DNA from 2 places in the Variovorax sp. F042 genome. Region 1 is predicted to be linked to the other one. Evidence: riboswitches for the same ligand, from Rfam matches in the RefSeq annotation. Region 1 holds a riboswitch; the other holds the start of a gene.

The links. Region 1 has a riboswitch for glycine ahead of ACZYSP_RS30440 (D-amino acid dehydrogenase). Riboswitches for the same ligand answer to the same signal wherever they lie in the genome.
Region 2: linked by a shared signal. The riboswitch ahead of gcvT (glycine cleavage system aminomethyltransferase GcvT) and the one ahead of ACZYSP_RS30440 (D-amino acid dehydrogenase) in region 1 are both predicted to bind glycine.

What each region holds. Positions count from the first base shown of each region.
Region 1 covers NZ_JBVASX010000015.1:87,418-94,948, forward strand. Annotated here, with positions in the region: gene ACZYSP_RS30435 (FIST signal transduction protein) at 1-781, shown strand, start outside; gene ACZYSP_RS30440 (D-amino acid dehydrogenase) at 788-2,089, opposite strand; glycine riboswitch at 2,182-2,298, opposite strand; glycine riboswitch at 2,302-2,402, opposite strand; gene rfbB (dTDP-glucose 4,6-dehydratase) at 2,519-3,592, shown strand; gene rfbD (dTDP-4-dehydrorhamnose reductase) at 3,589-4,479, shown strand; gene rfbA (glucose-1-phosphate thymidylyltransferase RfbA) at 4,500-5,396, shown strand; gene rfbC (dTDP-4-dehydrorhamnose 3,5-epimerase) at 5,393-5,944, shown strand; gene rfbG (CDP-glucose 4,6-dehydratase) at 6,016-7,089, shown strand; gene ACZYSP_RS30470 (NAD-dependent epimerase/dehydratase family protein) at 7,089-7,531, shown strand, end outside.
Region 2 covers NZ_JBVASX010000001.1:1,180,451-1,187,981, reverse strand. Annotated here, with positions in the region: gene gcvP (aminomethyl-transferring glycine dehydrogenase) at 1-2,643, opposite strand, end outside; gene gcvH (glycine cleavage system protein GcvH) at 2,695-3,066, opposite strand; gene gcvT (glycine cleavage system aminomethyltransferase GcvT) at 3,126-4,298, opposite strand; glycine riboswitch at 4,344-4,456, opposite strand; glycine riboswitch at 4,469-4,559, opposite strand; gene ACZYSP_RS05705 (hypothetical protein) at 4,593-5,153, opposite strand; gene ACZYSP_RS05700 (L,D-transpeptidase Cds6 family protein) at 5,252-5,716, opposite strand; gene ACZYSP_RS05695 (TRAP transporter large permease) at 5,823-7,115, opposite strand; gene ACZYSP_RS05690 (TRAP transporter small permease) at 7,127-7,531, opposite strand, start outside.

The sequences.
Region 1 (7,531 bases):
AGTCGGCGGCAACGGCAACATCCGCGGGCACGGGGCGGCGGGTGGGGTGTTCTCGGGCGGCCTGTCGGGCGTGGTGTTCGGCGAAGGCGTACGGCTGGTGTCGCGCGTCACGCAGGGCTGCCAGCCGCTGCGCTCGGGGGCAGTGCGCGAACGCGAGATCACCGAGGCCGACGGCAATCTGCTGCTGAAGCTCGACGGCGAGCCGGCGCTCGACGTGCTGCTGGCCGATCTGCAGGTGTCGCTCGAACGGCCGCAGGAGGCCATCGACGCCGTGCGCAACACGCTGGTCGGCCTGGCCGATGCCGGTAGCGACGGCATCCGCCGCACCGGCGACCTGGGCGCCGACGTGCTGGTGCGCCACATCATCGGGCTGGACCCGACGCGGCGCGGCATCGCCATTGCCGATGTGGCCGAGGCCGGCATGCGGCTGACCTTCTGCCGCCGCAACGCGCAGGCCGCGCGGGCCGACCTGATGCGCATCTGCGCGGAAATCCGCGAGGAACTGGAGCCCGAAGAGCAGACGCTCGCCACCGCGCGCGCCGTGGCGGCGGGCGAAGCCGAGGCGGCGCCGCATCCGGCACGGCGCATCGCAGGGGCGGTGTACGTGAGCTGCTCGGGGCGCGGCGGGCCGCATTTCGGCGCACCGGGCGCTGAGTTGCAGATCGTGCGGCACGCGCTGGGCGACGTGCCGCTGGTCGGGTTCTTCGCTGCGGGCGAGATTGCCCGGCATCACCTGTATGGCTATACCGGGGTGCTGACGGTGTTTACGGCCAACGACTGAACGCGATCAGGCCGGCTGCAGCGCGCGCGGCGCGGGCGCAGGCATGCCGGTGAACGCGAAATCCACCTCCGGCGCCAGCCCGCTCACGATCCGCGCGATCGACTTGCCCGAGCCGCAGGCATGCGTCCAGCCGAGCGTGCCGTGGCCCGTGTTGAGGAACAGGTTCGGAAGCCTGGTCTTGCCGATCAGCGGCACGTTGCTCGGCGTGGCGGGGCGCAGACCGGTCCAGAACTGGGCCTGCGTGGTGTCGCCAGCGCCGGGGAAGAGCTCTTCGACGCGGCGCACGATGGCTTCGCAGCGCACGCGGTTCAGGTCGCGGTCATAGCCGTTGAGCTCGGCCGTGCCGGCGATGCGCAGGCGGTCGCCCGACTCCGAGGTGTAGCGCGAAAACACGAGCTTGAATTCGTCATCCGTCAGCGAGACCTGGTGGGCCTTCGACGCGTCCTTGACGGGCAGCGTCACCGAATAGCCTTTGGCCGGGTAGATCGGCAGGCGAATGCCCAGCGGGGCGGCATACAGCGGGCTCAATGAACCCATCGCCAGCACGAAGGCGTCGCCGCGGATGCGCTGGAAGCGGCCTTCGCTGTCGGTGGCTTCGACGTGATCGATGCTGCCGCCGGCTTCGCGCAGCGCGGTCACGGTGTGGCTCATCAGGAACTTGACGCCCGCCGCGGTGGCCAGGCCCACCAGTTCGCGCGCGAAGCGGTTGGCGTCGCCGGACTCGTCCTCGGCCGTGTAGGTGGCGCCGGCCAGCTTCGGGCGGATGTGGGCGAGGGCGGGCTCGATCTTCACGGCTTCGTCGGCCGAGATGACCTGGCGCTCGCAGCCCAGGGCGCGCATCTGCTCGGCGGGCGCGAGGGCGCCGTCGAACTCTTTTTGCGTCGTGTAGAAGTGCAGGATGCCCTGCGTGCGCTGGTCGTAGTTCAGGCCGGTGTCGCGGCGCAACTGTTGCAACATCGAGCGGCTGTATGTTCCGAGACGCACGATCTGCTCGATGTTGTGGCGGGTGCGCGCCGGCGTGCATTCGCGCAGGAACTGGAGGCCCCAGAGCCACTGGCGCATGTCGGCGCGGATGCGGAAGAGCAGCGGGGCGTCTTCCTTGCCCAGCCACTGCAGCACCTTGAGCGGCGCGCTGGGGTTGGCCCAGGGCTCGGCGTGGCTGACGGAAATCTGCCCGCCGTTGGCGAAGCTGGTTTCAGCGGCTGGGGTGGCTTGCCGGTCGATCACGGTCACTTCGTGGCCGAGTTGCTGGAGGTAGTAAGCCGAGGTCACGCCGAGCAGGCCGGCGCCAAGAACGATCACGCGCATTTCAAATACCTTTGAGGTTGCAGCGCTTGAACGACGGGTGTGGTGTGCTATTGAATAAATAGCAAAGCAACCGGACGACCGTAGTCCAAGTTGCCGCTCCCCCTGTCCTCGGTACCTGAGAGATTCGCCCGCTGCGCCCGCAGAGGGTTTGCTCCTTCGGTGCATCACGACCACGTTGGGCGGTGTGATGGCTCTCCAGACGGCGTTTCAGTTGGTGCAGTACAGGTCCCTTGTTCGGACCGACCTGAGCGTTTATGGGAGTTTGCGCCTTCGGTAGGGCCACCGGGGTGGCCCGCTCTCCTGCAGTGGGGCGATTGTAGGCGGGGCTTGCGCGGGCGCCAACCTTTGATTTCTCTCCTCTGGCCGAATGGGATAATCGCCTGTTGATTTGCCGCAAGGCGATCGTTCCATATATCAGCAGGGGACTTCATGATCCTGGTTACCGGCGGCGCTGGCTTCATCGGCGCCAATTTCGTACTCGACTGGATCGCCAACGGCGACGAGCCGGTCGTGAACCTCGACAAGCTGACCTACGCAGGCAATCTCGAGACCCTCGCGTCGCTCAAGGGCAACCCGAAACACATCTTCGTGCAGGGCGACATCGGCGACAGTGCTTTGGTCGATCGCCTGCTGGCCGAGCACAAGCCGCGCGCCGTGGTCAACTTCGCCGCCGAATCGCACGTGGACCGCTCCATCCACGGCCCCGAAGACTTCGTGCAGACCAACGTGCTGGGCACCTTCCGCCTGCTCGAATCCGTGCGCGGCCACTGGAGCGCGCTGCCAGCCGAGCAGAAGACGGCCTTCCGCTTCCTGCACGTGTCCACCGACGAGGTCTACGGCTCGCTGTCGAAGACCGACCCCGCCTTCACCGAAGAGAACAAGTACGAGCCCAACAGCCCGTATTCAGCCAGCAAGGCCGCCAGCGACCACCTCGTGCGTGCCTGGCACCACACCTACGGCCTGCCGGTGCTGACCACCAACTGCTCCAACAACTACGGCCCCTTCCACTTCCCGGAGAAGCTCATCCCGCTGATGATCGTCAACGCGCTGGCCGGCAAGAACCTGCCCGTGTACGGCGACGGCATGCAGGTGCGCGACTGGCTCTACGTGAAGGACCACTGCAGCGCCATCCGCCGCGTGCTCGAAGCCGGCAAGCTGGGCGAGACCTACAACGTGGGCGGCTGGAACGAGAAGCCCAACATCGAGATCGTCAACACCGTGTGTGCGCTGCTCGACGAGCTGCGCCCCAGGGCCGACGGCAAGCCCTACAAGGAACAGATCACCTACGTCACCGATCGCCCCGGCCACGACCGTCGCTACGCCATCGATGCGCGCAAGCTCGAGGCCGAGCTCGGCTGGAAGCCCGCCGAGACCTTCGACACCGGCATCCGCAAGACCGTCGAGTGGTATCTGGCCAATGGCGAGTGGGTGCGCAACGTGCAAAGCGGCGCGTATCGCGAGTGGGTCGAGAAGCAATACGACACGACGAAGGCTGCGGCATGAAGTTGCTGCTGCTGGGCAAGGGCGGACAGGTCGGCTGGGAGCTGCAGCGCAGCCTGGCGCCCCTGGGTGAACTGGTCGCGCTCGACTTCGACAGCACCGATTTCAACGCCGACTTCAGCCGGCCGGAGCAACTGGCCGAGACAGTATTGAAGGTGCGTCCCGATGTGATCGTCAATGCGGCGGCGCACACGGCCGTCGACAAGGCCGAGAGCGAACCTGACTTCGCGCGCAAGCTCAACGCCACCTCTCCGGGAATCGTGGCCGAGGCGGCCCAGCAGATCGGCGCGCTGATGGTGCATTACTCGACCGACTATGTCTTCGACGGCAGCGGCACCAGGCCTTGGAAGGAAGACGACGCGACCGGCCCGCTCAGCGTGTACGGCCGCACCAAGCTCGAAGGCGAGCAACTGGTGGCCCAGAACTGCGCTCGTCACCTGATCTTCCGCACCAGCTGGGTGTATGCCGCGCGCGGCGGCAACTTCGCCAAGACGATGCTGCGACTGGCGAAGGAGCGCGACAAGCTGACCGTCATCGACGACCAATTCGGCGCGCCCACGGGTGCGGAGCTGCTGGCCGACGTGACGGCGCATGCCATCCGGGCGACGCTGCAGGACCCGGCCAAGGCCGGCCTCTATCACGCCATCGCCGGCGGCGAGACCAGCTGGTACGGCTATGCGCGCTTCGTGATCGAGCAAGCCAAGGCGGTGGGTGTCGAACTCAAGGCCGGCCCGGAGGCCGTCGAGGCCGTGCCGACCAGTGCCTTCCCGACCCCGGCAAAGCGCCCGCACAACTCGCGCCTGGACACCACCAAGCTGCAGACCACGTTCGGTCTGCGCCTGCCGCCCTGGCAGGAAGGCGTCGCGCGCATGCTGCGCGAGATTCTTTGAACTTTCACGAGAAAAAGAACATGACCAAGACGACGCAACGCAAAGGCATCATCCTGGCCGGTGGCTCGGGCACCCGCCTGCACCCCGCGACCCTGGCGCTCAGCAAGCAGCTGCTGCCGGTGTACGACAAGCCGATGATCTACTACCCGCTCAGCACGCTCATGCTGGGTGGCATGCGCGACATCCTGATCATCAGCACGCCGCAGGACACGCCGCGGTTCGAGCAATTGCTGGGCGATGGGAGCCAGTGGGGGATCAACCTGCAGTACGCGGTGCAGCCCAGCCCTGACGGGCTGGCGCAGGCGTTCATCATCGGGGACAAGTTCGTCGGGAACTCTCCGAGTGCACTTGTGCTGGGGGACAACATCTTCTACGGGCATGACCTTGTGCACCTGCTGTCCGAGGCGGACACGAAGACTTCCGGGGCCACGGTGTTCGCGTACCACGTTCAGGACCCGGAGCGATACGGCGTGGTGGCCTTCGACGCCAAGGGCAAGGCGAGCAGCATCGAAGAGAAGCCGCTGAAGCCCAAGAGCAGCTATGCGGTGACGGGGCTGTACTTCTACGACAACCAGGTTGTCGACATCGCCAAGGCTGTAAAGCCAAGCGCGCGTGGGGAGCTGGAGATCACCGCGGTGAACCAAGCCTACCTGGATCGCGATCAGCTGAATGTGCAAATCATGCAGCGCGGCTATGCATGGCTGGACACGGGCACGCACGACAGCCTGCTGGAAGCGGGGCAGTTCATTGCGACGCTGGAGCATCGGCAGGGGTTGAAGATTGCCTGTCCTGAAGAGATCGCTTGGCGCAATGGGTTTATTACAAGTGAAGAACTCGAGAAGCTGGCAACGCCGCTGGCCAAGAGCGGGTATGGCAAGTACCTGAAGCATCTGCTGAGTGAAGAGGTCCGCTCGTGAAGGTCACCTCCACCGTCATTCCCGATGTGCTGATCGTCGAGCCAAAGGTGTTCGGCGACGCACGGGGATTTTTCTATGAGAGCTTTAACGGCCGGGCCTTCGACGAAGCCGTGGGCCGGCATGTCGAGTTCGTCCAGGACAATCATTCGCGTTCAGCCAAGGGTGTGCTGCGCGGATTGCACTACCAACTGCAGCAGACACAGGGCAAGCTGGTGCGCGTGGTGCGTGGCGCCGTGTTCGATGTGGCGGTGGACATTCGTCGCGCCTCGCGAACATTTGGCCAATGGGTGGGCGTGGAGCTTACTGAAGACAACCACAAGCAACTCTGGGTGCCCGAAGGCTTTGCGCACGGCTTCCTTGTATTGAGCGAATCGGCGGATTTTCTCTACAAGACCACCGACTACTATGCGCCGGCGCATGAACGAGCCATCCGGTGGGATGACAAGGCCATTGGAATCCGTTGGCCGGAGGTCGGCGTTTCGCCAGTCCTGTCCACGAAGGATCTGGCCGGTCTGTCGTTGGACCAGGCGGAACTGTTCGAACGCTGAAGATTTTCGCCCCAGGCTGGGTGTAGATTGAATGAGCTTGTTTGATGGGGAATGAACAAAAAATGACTGATATGGCGGAATTCGAAAAGGATCTACGCGGGCGCAGGGTTTTCGTCACGGGCCACACCGGGTTCACCGGCGGATGGGCTTGCCTGTGGTTGCAGTCGATTGGTGCCATCGTCGAAGGCTACTCGCTGCCTGCGGAAACAACGCCGTCGCTGTTTGCAGCTGCGGGTCTCGAAGAAGACGTGCCGGGCACGATGGGCGATATCGTCGACTATGAGCGCCTCCTGGCTGCGATGCAGGCCTTCAAACCCGAGTTAATCCTTCATTTGGCCGCGCAACCACTTGTGCGCCGTTCGTATCGCGAGCCGCTCCGGACGTTTCTGGTCAATGCACAGGGCACAGCGCATGTGCTCGAGGCCGCCCGTATCACAGGCGGCGTGCGAGGAGTGGTCTGCGTGACCACGGACAAGGTCTATCGCAACAACGAATGGCCGTGGCCCTATCGGGAAAATGATCCTCTCGGAGGAAAGGACCCCTACAGCGCGTCGAAGGCTTCGGCCGAGATGGTGATACAGAGCTATGCCGCGTCGTATCCCTTCGCTGAGGGCAAGGGGCCCGCAATCGCCACGGCGCGCGGTGGCAATATCGTCGGCGGCGGCGATTGGTCCGAGGATCGGCTGATTCCTGATTTCGTCCGTAGCGTTGTGAACGGAACGCCGTTGACATTGCGCTACCCGCAGGCAACGAGACCGTGGCAGCACGTGCTGGCGCTGGTCCACGGCTACCTGCTGTTGATGTCCAAGCTGATCGGCCCGAACCCGCAGGATGCCGCGCGTGCCTGGAACCTGGGGCCGCATGATCCGAAGCAGTATTCGGTGCGCGAAGTCCTGGAGTTGATGAGCGATGAATGGACGCGTCCTCCGCTCGAATTCATGGACAACCCGCTGCCCGAAGCCGGAGCGCTGGCGCTCGACAGCTCGCTGGCCCACAACCTCCTTGGTTGGGTGCCGGCATGGGACACGCACCGCGTGGCGCGTGAGACAGCCGCCTGGTATCGCAAGTATTACGAAGCGCCGCACGCTGCGAAAGCCATCACGCTGGCGCAGATCGATGCCTGGCGCGGAGACATTCGCGAATGATGTATCTCGTCGGTGGACGGGGGCGGTTGGGGCGAGCGGTCTGTGCATCTCTCCCCTCCCATGAGTCCATGCTGCTGGAGCGGTCTGTCTATGCGGACTGGTGGCGCCCCGGGGCCGCGAGTCTGGTAGAGCGGTTCTTCGGCGCAGCGCCGTCCGGGTCCGTCGTGCTGGTCGCTGCAGGACTGCTGGACCCAGCACTTTCCGCCGCCGAGCATCATCAGATCAACGTCGACCTTCCCAAGCGGATCATCGAAGGAGCGTGCAGGGCGGGTTTGCGTGTCGTGACTTGCGGCACCGTGATGGAGCGATTGACCCGGCATCCGAACCCGTACATTGCTAGCAAGGCTGAACTGGGGCGATTTGCAGAAGAGCGCGCGGCGGCTGGTGACGCTGTGTTGCATCTGCAGATTCACACCCTCTATGGCGCAGGCGCACCAGCGCC
Region 2 (7,531 bases), on a different contig from region 1:
GGCGATCATCGCGTCAATGAAGCGGTCGAGCTCGGCCAGCGGCTCGCTCTCGGTCGGCTCGACCATCAGCGTGCCAGGCACGGGGAAGCTCAGCGTGGGCGCGTGAAAGCCGTAGTCGATCAGGCGCTTGGCCACGTCTTCGGCGGTGACGCCGCTGGTGTCCTTCAGCGGGCGCAGGTCGAGGATGCACTCGTGCGCGACGTGCCCGTTGGGGCTCGCGTACAGCGTGGGGTAGTGGTCCTTCAGGCGCGCGCTGATGTAGTTGGCGCTGAGAATGGCCGTTTCGGTCGCAGCCTGCAGGCCCTTGGCGCCCATCATGCGGCAGTACATCCAGCTGATCGGCAGCACGGCCGCATTGCCCAGCGGTGCGGCCGACACGGCGCCCACGCCGTTCGACGGCACGCCGGCCGTCGCGTGGCCAGGCAGGTATGGCACGAGGTCTTCGACCACGCACACCGGGCCCACGCCGGGGCCGCCGCCGCCGTGCGGAATGCAGAAGGTCTTGTGCAGGTTCAGGTGGCTCACGTCGCCGCCGAACTCGCCCGGCGCAGCCACGCCGACCAGCGCGTTCATGTTGGCGCCGTCGACATACACGCGGCCGCCGTGTTCATGCACCAGCTCGCACAGTTCCTTCACGCGGGTTTCGAACACGCCGTGCGTGCTGGGGTAGGTGATCATCACTGCAGCCAGCTTGTCGCTGTGCTTTTCGCAGGCGCGCTTCAGGTCGTCCATGTCGACGTTGCCCTGCGCGTCGCAGGCCGTCACCACCACCTGCAGGCCCACCATCTGCGCGCTCGCGGGGTTGGTGCCGTGTGCGGAAGACGGAATCAGGCAGATGTTGCGGTGGCCCTGGCCCTTGGCTTCATGGAACGAGCGGATGGCCAGCAGGCCTGCGTACTCGCCTTGCGAGCCGGCGTTGGGCTGCAGGCTGATGCCCGCGTAGCCGGTGGCTTCGCACAGCCAGGCGCGCAGCTGGGCGTCGAGCTGGGCATAGCCCTGCTGCTGGTCAGCCGGTGCGAAGGGGTGGATGTTGGCGAACTCGGGCCAGGTGATGGGGATCATCTCGCTCGTCGCGTTGAGCTTCATCGTGCAACTGCCCAGCGGAATCATGCTGCGGTCGAGCGCCAGGTCTTTGTCCGACAGGCTGCGGATGTAGCGCAGCATCGCGGTTTCGCTCTTGTGGGTGTTGAACACCGGGTGTGTGAGAAAGGCGCTGCTGCGGCGAAGGTCTTCGGGGATCAGCGGCGTGGTGCTGCCCGACAGGTCATCGAAGCGCGGCGCCTGCGTGCCGGCGGGCGCGAAGAGGCTCCACAGGGTTTCGACGTCGGCGCGCGTGCTGGTCTCGTCGAGCGAGATGCCCAGGTGCTGTTGCAGGCGCTGGCGCAGGTTGACGCCGGCGGCTTGCGCGCGCTCGATGATCGCCGGCGTGTCTTCGCCGGTGCGGATGGTCAGTGAATCGAACGCGGTGGTGTTGACCGGCTCGCGGCCCATCTGCGTGAGGCCCTTGGCGAGGATTGCCGTGAGCGCTGCCACTCGCTGCGCAATGCGCGTGAGGCCATCGGGCCCGTGGTACACGGCGTACATGCTGGCCACCACGGCCGGCAGCACCTGCGCGGTACAGATGTTGGACGTGGCCTTCTCGCGGCGGATGTGCTGCTCGCGCGTCTGCAGTGCGAGGCGGTATGCGGGCTGGCCGTGCGTGTCGACGCTCACGCCGACCAGGCGGCCCGGCAGCGAGCGCTTGAATTCGTCGCGGCAGGCCAGGTAGGCGGCGTGCGGGCCGCCGTTGCACAGCGGCATGCCGAAGCGCTGCGTGGTGCCGCAGACGATGTCGGCATCGAATTCACCGGGTGCGACGAGCAGCGTGAGCGCCAGCAGGTCGGCCGCGACGATGAGGGCGGCGTCGCACTGATGCGCGTGGCCCGCGAGCGGACGCAGGTCGTGCACGTGGCCGGTGGTGGCGGGGTACTGTGCGAGCGCGGCGAAGAACTCGCCGCTCACCATCAGGTGCGGCAGCGTTTCCGACACGGTGCTCACCTTCACTTCGATGCCCAGAGGCGCGGCGCGCGTCTTGATGACTTCGATGGTCTGGGGATGGCAATCGCCCGACACCAGGAACACGTTGCTCTTGCTCTTCACGCTGCGCTTGGCGAGCGTCATGGCCTCGGCTGCGGCCGTGGCCTCGTCGAGCATCGAGGCGTTGGCGATGGCCATGCCCGTGAGGTCGCACACCATCGTCTGGAAGTTGAGCAGGGCTTCCATGCGGCCCTGCGAGATTTCGGCCTGGTAGGGCGTGTAGGCGGTGTACCAGGCGGGGTTTTCGAGCACGTTGCGCAAGATGACGCCCGGCGTGTGCGTGCCGTAGTAGCCCTGGCCGATGAAGTTCTTGAACACCTTGTTCTTCGACGCCATCACCTTCAGCTCGGCCAGCGCATCGGCTTCGGTTGCCGGTGCGGGCAGGCGCATCGGCTTTGCGCGGCGGATGGCCGCGGGCACGATGCCGTCGATGAGCTCCGCGCGCGTTTCCGAGCCGATCACCGGCAGCATGCGCGCCTCGTCCGCCGCATCGATGCCGATGTGGCGGGCGAGGAATTCTTCGGCGTTCTCTAGTTCTTGCAAAGAGGGAAGGGCGGGCGTCGGCATGGCGGTGAGGGCTCGGGGAGAAGAAGGAAGGTGGCTGAGGAACTCAGCGGATCAGGATTCGGCGGCGAACTTGTCGTAGGAGGCCGCGTCCAGCAGGGCGTCGAGCTGCGCGGGCTCGCTCAGCTTGACCTTGAAGAACCAGCCGGCGGCCAGCGGGTCGCTGTTGGCCAGCGACGGATCGGCGCGCAGCGCTTCGTTCACTTCGGTGATCTCGCCCGACACGGGCATGAACACGTCGGCCGCGGCCTTGACCGATTCGACGACGCCGGCAACTTCGCCTTGCGCAAAGGTCTTGCCGACTTCGGGCAGGTCGACGAACACCACGTCGCCCAGCGCGTCCTGCGCATGCACGGTGATGCCGACGGTGGCTGCGTCGCCTTCGGCCGACACCCATTCGTGGTCCTTGGTGTACTTGATGCTCATGGAAAAACTCCTCGTGGAAAAAATGAATCGGGGTGCAGAGCCTAGCCTGTCGACCAGGCTCAGCCGCGGTAGTAGCGGGTGGGCACGAAAGGCATCGTCGAGACTTCCATCGGCACCGGCTTGCCGCGCACGATGGCCTGCACGCGCGTGCCCGGCTCGGCGAAGGCGGTGGCCACGTAGCCCATGGCGATGCAGCGGTCGGCCGTCGGGCCGAGCAGGCCGCTGGTGACGATGCCGATGTCATGGCCTTCGAAAGATTGCAGCACCGTGCCGTCGCGCACCGGAATGCGTTCGAGGGCGACGAGGCCCACGCGCTTGCGCTTCAGCGTGTCGTGGTCGGTGTGGCCGGCAGCGCCTGCGGCAGCTACGGCAAGCTGCGCGAGGATCTTTGCCGCGCCTGGAAAGCCGCCTTCGCGCGCGCCGCCCGTGCGGCGCACCTTCTGCATCGCCCAGTTGAGCGAGGCCTCGACAGGCGTGGTGGTGGTGTCGATGTCGTTGCCGTAGAGGCAAAGCCCGGCTTCGAGCCGCAGCGAATTGCGCGCGCCCAGGCCGATGGGCTTGACCTCGGGCTGGGCCAGCAGCAGGCGGGCCAGCGCCTCGGCGTCCTTGGCGGCCACCGAGATCTCGAATCCGTCTTCGCCGGTGTAGCCGCTGCGGGTGACGAAGGCGGCAATGCCGCCGATCTGCACCGCGCCGCCCGTCATGAACACGAAGCGCTCGATGCCGGGCGACAGCCGCGCCAGCGTGGCCGCGGCCTGCGGGCCCTGCAGCGCGAGCAGGGCGTGGTCGGGCAGGGGCTGCACTTGGCAGCGGCTGCCGATCTTCTGCTGGATGTGGGCGATGTCGGCCACCTTGCAGGCGCCGTTGACGATCACGAAGATCGAGCCGTTGCCTTCATTGAAGAACATCAGGTCGTCGAGGATGCCGCCTTCGTCGTTCAGCAGCAGGCCGTAGCGCTGCTTGCCGGCGGGCAGGTCGACCACGTCGACGGGCATCAGGGTTTCGAAAGCCGCCGCCGCATCGGGCCCGACGAGGCGCAGCTGGCCCATATGGGAGATGTCGAACAGGCCGGCCGCGTCGCGCGTGTGCTTGTGCTCGGCCATCAGGCCGGCGGGGTACTGCACCGGCATCGAATAGCCGGCAAAGGGCACCATGCGGGCACCGAGCTCCACGTGGAGGTCGTACAGCGGCGTCTTGAGAAGTTCGGTAGCGGGGGCGGAAGAAGCAGCCACGGGGCACTCCAAAGGGGCAGACGAAATCCATGACGCAAGCCATGGGCCACCCCTGCTGTCCGCTTTACCTGAGAGATTCGCCCCACGATCGGGGTTTGCTCCTTCGGTGGGCCGATGGGCAGTTTTCACTGCAACGGCCTCTCTCCAGCAAGGAAACGCCGGTGTTCACCGGCGCCTTGTCAGTCCTTTTGCCTGAGCGTTCGGGAAACCCCTGCGCCTTCGGCGGCCCCGGCACGCGGGGCTCTCTCCTGACCCTGGCGAGTGTAGTGGATCGCGCGGGGCCGGGGTTCGGCGTCAGTGGATGATTTCGGCCGGCGGCAGCAGCTTGTCGATGCGCTCGCGCAGCGATTCGGCCCGCTCCACCCCGGCGGTTTTCTCGATCTCGGTGAGCATCAGCGCGGCGATGGTCAGCATCGCCTCGCGGTCGCGGGCCTCGCGCAGGGCGTCGCGCATCTGCAGCGCGAATTTCGGGTCGCGCCGCACGAACATGCGCTCGCAGATGTCGAACAGGAACATGCGCGTGGTGGCCAGCGAGCGCTTGCCGTCGAAGGTGTCGGCCGAGGTGGTGGCGACCTGGATCGGCTCGGCGGCGGCGATAGGCGCGGGCCGGGCGGGGGCTGCTACCGGTGCGGGCGCCGGTGCCGCAGCAGCAGCCTGCGGGGCCTGCAGGTAACCCCGCTGCACCAGCGCCTGGATCGCCTGTTCGGCTTCAACCCGGTTGGAGAACAGCGGACTGAAGTCGGTCAGCGAGCGCCGGCCATCGGCCATCAGCAGCAGGGCGCGCTCACGCTGGCTGAGCGTGCGCTGTCCGCCCTGGAGTTCGTCGCGCGCCTTGTCGGTCTTGGTGGGAAACATGGCAGCCACAGCTTTCGGGAATCGAGGGCTGCAGCATCGTTGCAAGTGGTGACATCTTCATGAACCGTTTGCCTTACAGGGGCAATCGCGGCTGGCCTTCAGCCCGCGCTTTCCTTGCGTATGAGCCACTGGTTGCCCACGCGCTGCAATTCCAGCGTCTTGCGGCTCTTCTCGCGCAGCTTGTCGGCGCTGTAGGTCTGTTGAAAGCTCGCGCTGGCCGCCTGCCCCTGGACGCTGATGACCAGGCTGTCGATGCTCACGCTGATGGTCGTCTTGTCGGTAATGCGCGCGCGGCGGTCCGCCTCCCAGGCCTTGCGGTCCTGGCCTCGCGGCGGCGTGAAGTCGGGTGCATAGGCGGCCAGGTAGCGCACCACGTCCCGGGCTGACCAGGCCGCGGCCCAGGCGCGCACGGCGGCTTCGACTTCGCGGATGCTGGAGGCGGGATCGGCCGGCGCTGCTGCCGATACGGGGGCTGGTGCCGCGGCGGGCGTTGCGGGCGGGGCGCCGAAGGCAGCCGGAGCCAGCAAGGCGCCGCCCAGCAGGCAGCTCAGGAATCGATTCATGGCGCAGTCCCCTCCTTGTCGGTTGTTGGCCCTTGGCCCGTCGCCCGATTCTGGCAGTGAACATCCGCCGATTCACCGGGCCGATCAGGCCCCGGAGCCCGGGCCGCTACTTGAACCCGAGCACGTGCGGCAGCCACGTGCTCAGCGCGGGCACGAAGGTCAGGATGACCAGCACCGCCCCATGGGCCCAAAGGAACGGCACCAGCTCCTTCACCAGCGCCGACATCGGCACCTTCGACACGTTGCAGGTCACGAACAGCAGCCCGCCCACCGGCGGCGTGATCATGCCCAGCGTGAGGTTGAAGATCACGATCATCGCGAAGTGCACCGGGTCCACACCCAGCTTGATGGCCACCGGCGCAAGGATCGGCGCCAGCACCATCACACCCGGCAGCGGCTCGATGAAGATGCCGAACAGCAGCAGGAACACGTTGACGATGATCAGGAACATCCACGGCGAGAGGTTCATGCTGATGAGCCATTCGGCCATCTGCTGCGGAATGCCCTCGATGGTCAGCACCCACGCGAACGAGGCCGACAGCCCGATGATGATCAGCACCGAAGCCGACAGCAGGGCAGAGCGCGAGAGGATGTCGGGCAGCATCTTCCACTCGAGCGTGCGGTAGACGAACTTGCCGCACACCAGCGCATAGAACACCGCCACCACCGAGGCCTCGGTCGGCGTGAACCAGCCGGCGCGCATGCCGCCCAGGATCACCACCGGCAGCAGGATCGCAGGAATCGCCTTCCAGGTCGTGACCAGGATCTCGCGCAGCGGAGGCGTTTGCCCATCGCCCTTGTAGTTGCGCTTTTTCGAGACGTAGAAGTTCACGACGCACATCGCCACCGCGATCAGGATGCCCGGCATGATGCCGGCCGCGAACAGCGTGCCGACCGATACGCTCTCGTCCTGCAGCGCGTAGATGATCATGATGATCGAGGGCGGAATGATCGGCCCGACGATGGCGGTCGAGGCCGTGAGCGCCGCCGCGTACGAGCGGTCGTAGCCGGCCTTGTCCATCATCTTGATGAGCATCGACCCCGGCCCCGCCGCGTCGGCCAGCGCCGAGCCCGAGATGCCCGAAAAGAAGGTCAGCGACACCACGTTGGTGTAGCCCAGCCCGCCGCGTCGGTGGCCCACGAACTGGCCTGCGAAGCGCAGCAGCACCTCGGTGAGCGAGCCGCCGCTCATGAGTTCGGCCGCAAGAATGAAGAAGGGCACCGCCATCAGCGGAAAGCTGTCGATGCCGGTGAAGGTTTCCTTCAGCAGCACCATCAGCGGGTAGTTCTCCGCGAGGATCAGCGTGGTAACGGTGGAAAGGCCCAGCGCAAAGGCCACCGGCACGCCGATGGCCAGGAAAATGCAGGCGGAAACGATCAGAACAATGCTGGCATCCATGGTCGTTCTCCTTACAGCGATGCCGAGGCGTTGGCGTCGAAGTGCGCGTCGGACGCGAACTCCCTGCGCAGCACGTAGCCGCGCACCACCAGCAGCCAGTGCACGATCAACAAGATGCCGCCGAACAGCATCGCGCTGTAGATGTAGGCGAACGGAATCTGAGTCACGGCAGTGAGCTGGAACATCGTGCGTTCCATGTACAGCCAGCCGTACCAGACCATGAAGCCGAAGAATGCGAAGAGCAGCCCGGCGACGACGATGCGCACCGCGACGGCCGCGCTGCGGGGCAAGGCGTCCTGCAGGTTCTCGACCGCGATGTGCCCGCCGTAGCGCAGCACCGGCCCGGCGCCCAGGAAGGTGAGCCAGATCATCATGTGGCGCGACACCTCCTCGGCCCATTCGAGCGACTGGCTCGT